DNA from 3 places in the uncultured Ligilactobacillus sp. genome. Region 2 is predicted to be linked to each of the others. Evidence: a T-box and tRNA genes for the amino acid it is inferred to sense, from the RefSeq annotation. Region 2 holds a T-box; the other regions hold tRNA genes.

Region 1 (2,268 bases), on a different contig from region 2:
TATATGGAAATAACATCAAATAATTACTGATCGTATAGTAATACAATACTGACCGCCAAGCTTGATCAGAAATTAACCGACACAACGCCAATAAGACGATCACTGCCGCTAGTCCATCTAATAATATCATACTGTATCGTTTGATTTTCTTTGCCTCACATACAAACTTATTATTTAGCTGCTAAAATATTTAGGGTCGCAATATTTCCACGCAATACAATAATATTGCAGATAGAATATAAACTGAGAAAGAACGCTAATTCCTCCATCTCACCGACAAAAGCAACTAACAATGCAACCCAGAAAAAGACTCGCCCTAAAATATTCCATTTCTTCTTGTCTTGATTGATCGCTTGCAAGCGCGCACTTTCATCGGGCAAAATATCTTCTGGCCGGCGCAACAAAGATGAAGTCTGTAACTTAGACAAACGCCAAGCTAAGCGCAAATTATATGCCGATAAAACGATCAGTGCAGTATAGATCACAAGTGAAATAGTATTGATTTGCATCCTTGACCTTTCTCTGAAAATAAATTGATTCTTAACGTGCAATGATAACATCACACTTAGCGACACGAGTAACATAATCAGTTACCGCACCAACTAATAACCGTTCGACTGGATTTAAGCCAGTTGGCCCCATAACGATGAGATCATTTTCATGATCATCAGGGAATTCACGCGCGATCACGGCTCGTGGCGAACCAAAACGTGCATGAGCCGTTACATCTTCTAGCCCTTGTTTTTTTACACGTTCAACTAAGGTATTCAAATAACCTTCAACATCTTCAAATGTTTGGTAGACCGCATCACCATTAGCGTCGACCATCCCACCAAAGCTAACGGAAAATTGCTTGAGATCGATCACATTTAAAATATCTAAGTGTGCTTTATTTCGTAACGCGATCTCAGTTGCACGCTCTAAAGCTTTTTCAGCTGTTTTGGAACCATCAACTGGCACTAAAATGTTGCGGTATTCTTGTTTGATCAATTCCATAATCCTCCACTCCCAACTGGTTATTTAAATGTTTAACTATACTTAGATTATAGCATTTTTTCCGTTAGTTGTCCTGAGCGACACATGTAAGCTAAAAAAAGACCTGCGAGCCAGTAAACACTGACCTACAAGTCACAAGATAGGTAAAGTCTTATGCCACTAGCAGGAGTCGAACCTGTACTTGGATAAACCAAACAACGACCTGAACGTTGCGCGTCTGCCAATTCCGCCATAGTGGCATTAACTTCTACTATTTTACACTAAAACACCAAATAGTCAAGTAACCTAGTTTAAACTGATCACAGTTCCGTAACCATGTAGCATCAAATATTTAGGCCCAACTGAAACACGAACGATCTGGGGCTCAAAACTAACGCCAATGATCCCGTCACCATCTTTAGCGACTGCGCGTTCGATCAAAATATCTTGAACTTGCCGATAGAGTTCATCGAAATTATCAACTTCATCAAGCTGTTCTGCCGTCAAAGTTTTTTTGACGGTCGCATGCACGATCCCCTTGATCGTGTAAGCTTGTTTGACTTCACCTGTAGTTAAAAACAATTGATTCACCTCATTGATCATTAAAGAAAGATTCGATAATTATGCTGAGTGATATTTATGATCTCGCGCCGATTGGCCTTAGACCGCTTGCGTAATAAAGTATCAAGCATCTTTTTTAGCTTGGCATCATCGTCTAATTTAGGCAATAGGCTGTTATCAACTCGCAAAAAAAGATCTTCACGCCGACTTAAAACTTTAAACAGTGTTGTTTTCTCATCACTTTGGGCTGAATTCTTTTCCAAAAAACCTTTCTTCATCTTAAATCCTTGCTATATAAAATGCAAACAAGTACATCGTTCATACTTGCGAAAGAAATATAGTTTTTCCTTTCTATAATTACCGCAAACATGGCCCACGGTCCTTATTTCAAGTAATCCCAGCTTCACATTTTGAACTTTCTAACTGTTACTTACTCCGCTAGGCTAATGTTACTCTAACTTCATTTTACGCCCTTTTTTTGAAATTATCAAAAAAAGACTGCCATTCGACAGTCTTTCACTAAAAACTATTCTTATTTGATCAACTCATAGATCGATTGAGCATAGATTGCAGCTGCTTTCACAAGATCATCGATCGGCATAAATTCATTTGCTTGGTGCATTGTATCTGGTACACCTGGGAACATTGCGCCAAAAGCGACCCCACGTTCCATCAAACGACCGTATGTTCCACCACCAACAACTTTACCTTCGGCTTGTTCACCTGTTTGTT
Region 2 (2,268 bases):
GCAAGAGTTGAAGAGTTTGAATAACTTGAGCAGTAATTTGATCATGCCAGGCCAAGTTTTGAAAGTCTCAGGTCAAGCAGCTTCGAGTCAGCCAAGCACGAACACAAATGCATCTCAAAATTCAAATCAGACTCAAGCAAGTGGCAATGGGACGTATACAGTCAAAGCGGGCGATTCTTTATGGGCGATCGCTAATTCACATAAAATGACGTTAAATGACTTAAAACGGGTCAATAACTTGTCAAGTGACCGGATCTATGTTGGTCAAACGCTTAAAGTAACTAAGGGTGCAGTTACAACGGCTAATAAGACAAACGCCCAAAGTAGTACAAAGAAAACATATACAGTCAAAGCGGGTGACTCGCTTTGGCGGATCGCTTCCAATAATGGTACGACGGTAAATCAATTGAAAGCTTTGAATAATTTGACCTCAGACATGATCTATGTCGGACAAAATTTGAAATTAAAATAATTTTCTCTTGAATTGGCCGAGCAGTTTTGCTAAGATGAAGTAAATATTTGAACGCAGATAAGGAGTATTAGGAAGAACTAAGCTATTTTCAGAGAGTATACGGTTGCTGTGAGTATACAAGTTGGTTCTTCTGAACTCGCCTTTGAGTTTTTCGCCGAAGCTAGTAAGTGAAAACGGTCCTTCCCGTTACGAAGTTAAGTGTCAACTTAGTGTTGGAATATGGGTGGTACCGCGGTTTTTCGTCCTATATGGAGTTTATAACTCTATGTAGGACTTTTTTATTTTCTAGAAAGGAACTATGGATAGATGAGCTATAATCATAAAGAAATCGAAAAAAAATGGCAACGTTATTGGGATGAACATAAAACGTTCAAGACAACTGAGGATAAGGATAAAAAGAATTACTATGCTTTAGATATGTTTCCTTACCCATCAGGCCAAGGGCTACATGTAGGCCATCCAGAAGGATATACAGCGACTGATATCATTTCACGCATGAAACGGATGCAAGGCTACAATGTTTTACATCCGATGGGGTGGGATGCTTTTGGGTTACCAGCGGAACAATATGCGTTGAATACTGGTAATTCGCCACGTGAATTTACTAAGAAAAATATTAACAATTTTAGACGTCAGATCAAATCATTGGGTCTTTCTTACGATTGGGATCGCGAAGTAAACACGACTGATTCGGCTTATTACAAATGGACACAATGGATCTTTGAACAACTTTACAAGCGTGGCCTAGCTTATGAAGCTGAGATCCCAGTTAACTGGAGCCCAGATCTAGGGACTGTAGTGGCTAATGAAGAAGTTATCGATGGTAAGACTGAACGAGGGGGGTTCCCAGTTATTCGCAAGCCAATGCGTCAATGGGTCTTGAAGATCACCGCTTATGCAGATCGTTTGATCGACGATTTGGAAGATCTTGATTGGCCTGAAGCGATCAAAGAACAACAACGCAATTGGATCGGACGCTCAGTTGGTGCCACGATCGATTTCAAAGTTGATGGTCAAGATGAACAACTAGAAGTATTCACTACACGTCCAGATACTTTATTTGGTGCTTCAGCGATCACGATCGCACCAGAACATGAAATTGTAGCTAGCTTAACGACACCAGAACAAAAAGCAGCTGTTGAAGCTTATGTTGAAGAGATCTCACACAAGTCTGATCTTGAAAGAACAGACCTAGCTAAAGATAAAACAGGGGTCTTTACCGGAAGTTATGCTATCAATCCAGTAAACGGTGAAAAATTACCTATCTGGTTGGCTGACTATGTCTTAGCCTCTTATGGTACCGGAGCAGTTATGGTTTCGGCTGCCCATGATCCGCGTGATTGGGAATTTGCGAAGAAATATGATTTGCCGATCATTCCAGTCATTGCTGGGGGCGATGTTGAAAAAGAAGTTTACACCGGTGAGGGTGAATATATCAACTCCGATTTCTTGAATGGTTTGACTAAAGAAGAAGCTATCGAGACGATGATCAATTGGTTGAAAGAACACGGTGTGGGTGATAAGAAAGTAAATTACCGCTTACGTGATTGGACCTTCTCACGCCAACGCTATTGGGGTGAACCGATCCCTGTGATCCACTGGGAAGATGGCGAAACGACTTTAGTTCCAGAAGATGAATTACCACTTCTTTTGCCTAAGTCAAATGATATCAAGCCTTCAGGTACAGGTGAAAGTCCGTTAGCTAACCTTGAAGATTGGGTCAATGTGGTCGATGAAAATGGACGTAAAGGGAAACGTGAAACTAATACGATGCCACAATGGGCTGGAAGTTCATG
Region 3 (2,268 bases), on a different contig from region 2:
ATGGGCGCTTTACCACGCGGACCCAGCTCAAAAAAGTTGCCCGTTTAGGCCAAAAAGCGTATGAGCAAGCCGCTGGTTTCTTGCGGATCATTGGGGGCAAAAATGTTTTTGATAACACTGATATTCACCCTGAAAGTTATCCTTTAGCTAAAGCGATCTTAGCAAAAGCGCAGATCAAACAAAAAGAGATCGGGACTGCTTTGGCGGAAGAAAAATTAGCCCATTTTGATGCTAAAACTTTTGCTAAAGCCAATCAAGCGGGACTAGCCACGGTCAAAGATATCGTAGCGAGCTTAAAGAAACCGGGGCGCACTTTACGCGATTCAATGCCAGCACCATTACTAAAAGCCGATGTCTTACACTTAGAAGATCTCAAGGTAGGGATGAAATTACAGGGAACGGTGCGGAATGTTGTCGATTTTGGTGCCTTTGTGGATATTGGGGTCAAGCAAGATGGTTTAGTTCACGTCTCCAAGATGAGTCAAAAATTTATCAAACATCCAAGTCAAGTCGTTACAATCGGTGATATCGTTGATGTTTATGTGACGGATGTCGATCTTAAGCGTGGGCGCATCCAGTTGAGTATGTTAGCGCCAGCCGATGACTGATCAACAGCTTCAAGCACTAGTCGAAGAGCTCTCATTGAAATATTTCAAACGTACTTTTACCCACCGCGCTTACTTCAATCGGCGTTTGAAAACCACTGGAGGGCGGTATTTATTGACAAGTCATGACATCGAGATCAATGAAAAGATGTTGACAAAATATGGCAAAGATACCCTTATCGGAACGATCAAGCATGAGCTTTGTCACTACCATCTGCATTTGACAGGGCGAGGGTATCGGCATCGCGATCAAGATTTCAAACAATTATTGCGTCAGGTCGGAGGCTTACGGTATGCTCCGGTCAGTAGCAAGAATTACCGTTACACATACAGTTGTCAAACTTGCGGGCAAAGATATCTGCGCCAACGTCGGGTCGATATCAAACGTTTTGTCTGCAGTCGTTGTCACGGGAAGTTGCGCCTTTTGAAAAAAATCTAAAAAAATAGTTGCAGGGGTCTAGTTTGTCTGCTATAATTAATTCTGTTGTCGCGGGTATGGCGGAATTGGCAGACGCGTCAGACTAAGGATCTGGTGAGCAATTGAGCTCGTGATGGTTCGAATCCATTTACCCGCATCACTAAGCAGGGCTGTGAATATTCACAGTCCTGTTTTTTCATTTGTGGATAAAAGCAAAGAGGTAGTTTATCCACAAAACGATATGCTATGATAAAGCTAATGATAAATATTTTTGAAAGAGGGCCTACTATGACAGCCGTAAAAATTACCGCAAGTGCGGGGTATCTTCCTGAAAAGGTAGTGACTAATGATGAATTGAGCCAGTTGATGGATACGTCCGATGAATGGATCGTGTCTCATACTGGGATCAAGCAACGGCACTATGCGATCGCTGAAAATACGTCAGATCTAGCTACAAAGGTCGCTCAAAAGTTATTAAAGCAAGCTAAGTTAGATGCGACTGCGATCGATCTGATCATCGTATCAACGATCACACCGGATGCTTTAACACCGGCGACGGCAGCGATCGTCCAAAAAAATATCCAAGCTAGCAATGCCTTTGCCTATGATTTGTCAGCCGCGTGTGCAGGTTTTATCTTTGCGTTGGCAACTGCTGAAAAATTTATCCACAGCGGGATGTATCAGCGTGCAATGGTCATCAGTGCGGAAACTAATTCCAAGATGATGGACTTTAGCGATCGGACCTCAGCAGTCTTTTTTGGGGATGGTGCTGCTGGTGTGATCTTAGAAAAAAGTGCAGGTAAGACAGCGTATTTAGCTGAAAAGATCGCCACACGAGGTAATACTGAAGTTATCCACAGCGGACGTGTGGCACCGCTACAAAAAGTCGCTGCAGACAATTATCCACAACTAGATGCATTCTATCAAGACGGACGAGCAGTTTACAATTTTGTAACAAATGACGTTAATGCTCATATCGATGAATTTTTGGCAGATAATGGTGTTAAACCAGCTGACCTTGATCTAGTGATCACCCATCAAGCTAATTTGCGGTTGATCGAAAACATTGCGCAACATTTAGCTTTGGATATAGACAAGTTTGCGATCAATGTCACTGAAGCGGGAAATACTTCGTCGGTAGGGATCCCGTTAGCCTTGGCGCAAGCTTTAGAGCAGGGAAAACGGCCTAAAAAAGTCTTGTTGACCGGTTTTGGTGCTGGGTTAGCCTATGGCAGTATCTTGTTA

Evidence for each region. A T-box is a leader RNA that pairs with one kind of tRNA and senses whether it is charged. The one in region 2 lies ahead of leuS (leucine--tRNA ligase), so its partner is inferred to be a tRNA-Leu.
Region 1: it has a tRNA-Leu gene. The T-box ahead of leuS (leucine--tRNA ligase) is inferred to sense a tRNA for this amino acid. The anticodon was not compared.
Region 3: it has a tRNA-Leu gene. The T-box ahead of leuS (leucine--tRNA ligase) is inferred to sense a tRNA for this amino acid. The anticodon was not compared.

What each region holds. Positions count from the first base shown of each region.
Region 1 is NZ_CAQLEL010000085.1:17,846-20,113, forward strand. It holds gene Q9Q35_RS05835 (hypothetical protein) at 1-130, opposite strand, end outside; gene Q9Q35_RS05840 (hypothetical protein) at 171-509, opposite strand; gene Q9Q35_RS05845 (universal stress protein) at 541-996, opposite strand; tRNA gene Q9Q35_RS05850 (tRNA-Leu) at 1,151-1,235, opposite strand; gene Q9Q35_RS05855 (hypothetical protein) at 1,282-1,557, opposite strand; gene Q9Q35_RS05860 (hypothetical protein) at 1,578-1,814, opposite strand; gene pepV (dipeptidase PepV) at 2,069-2,268, opposite strand, start outside.
Region 2 is NZ_CAQLEL010000052.1:377-2,644, forward strand. It holds gene Q9Q35_RS02940 (LysM peptidoglycan-binding domain-containing protein) at 1-472, shown strand, start outside; T-box leader at 518-722, shown strand; gene leuS (leucine--tRNA ligase) at 779-2,268, shown strand, end outside.
Region 3 is NZ_CAQLEL010000119.1:32,260-34,527, reverse strand. It holds gene Q9Q35_RS08675 (Tex family protein) at 1-608, shown strand, start outside; gene Q9Q35_RS08670 (SprT family protein) at 601-1,044, shown strand; tRNA gene Q9Q35_RS08665 (tRNA-Leu) at 1,095-1,180, shown strand; gene Q9Q35_RS08660 (beta-ketoacyl-ACP synthase III) at 1,312-2,268, shown strand, end outside.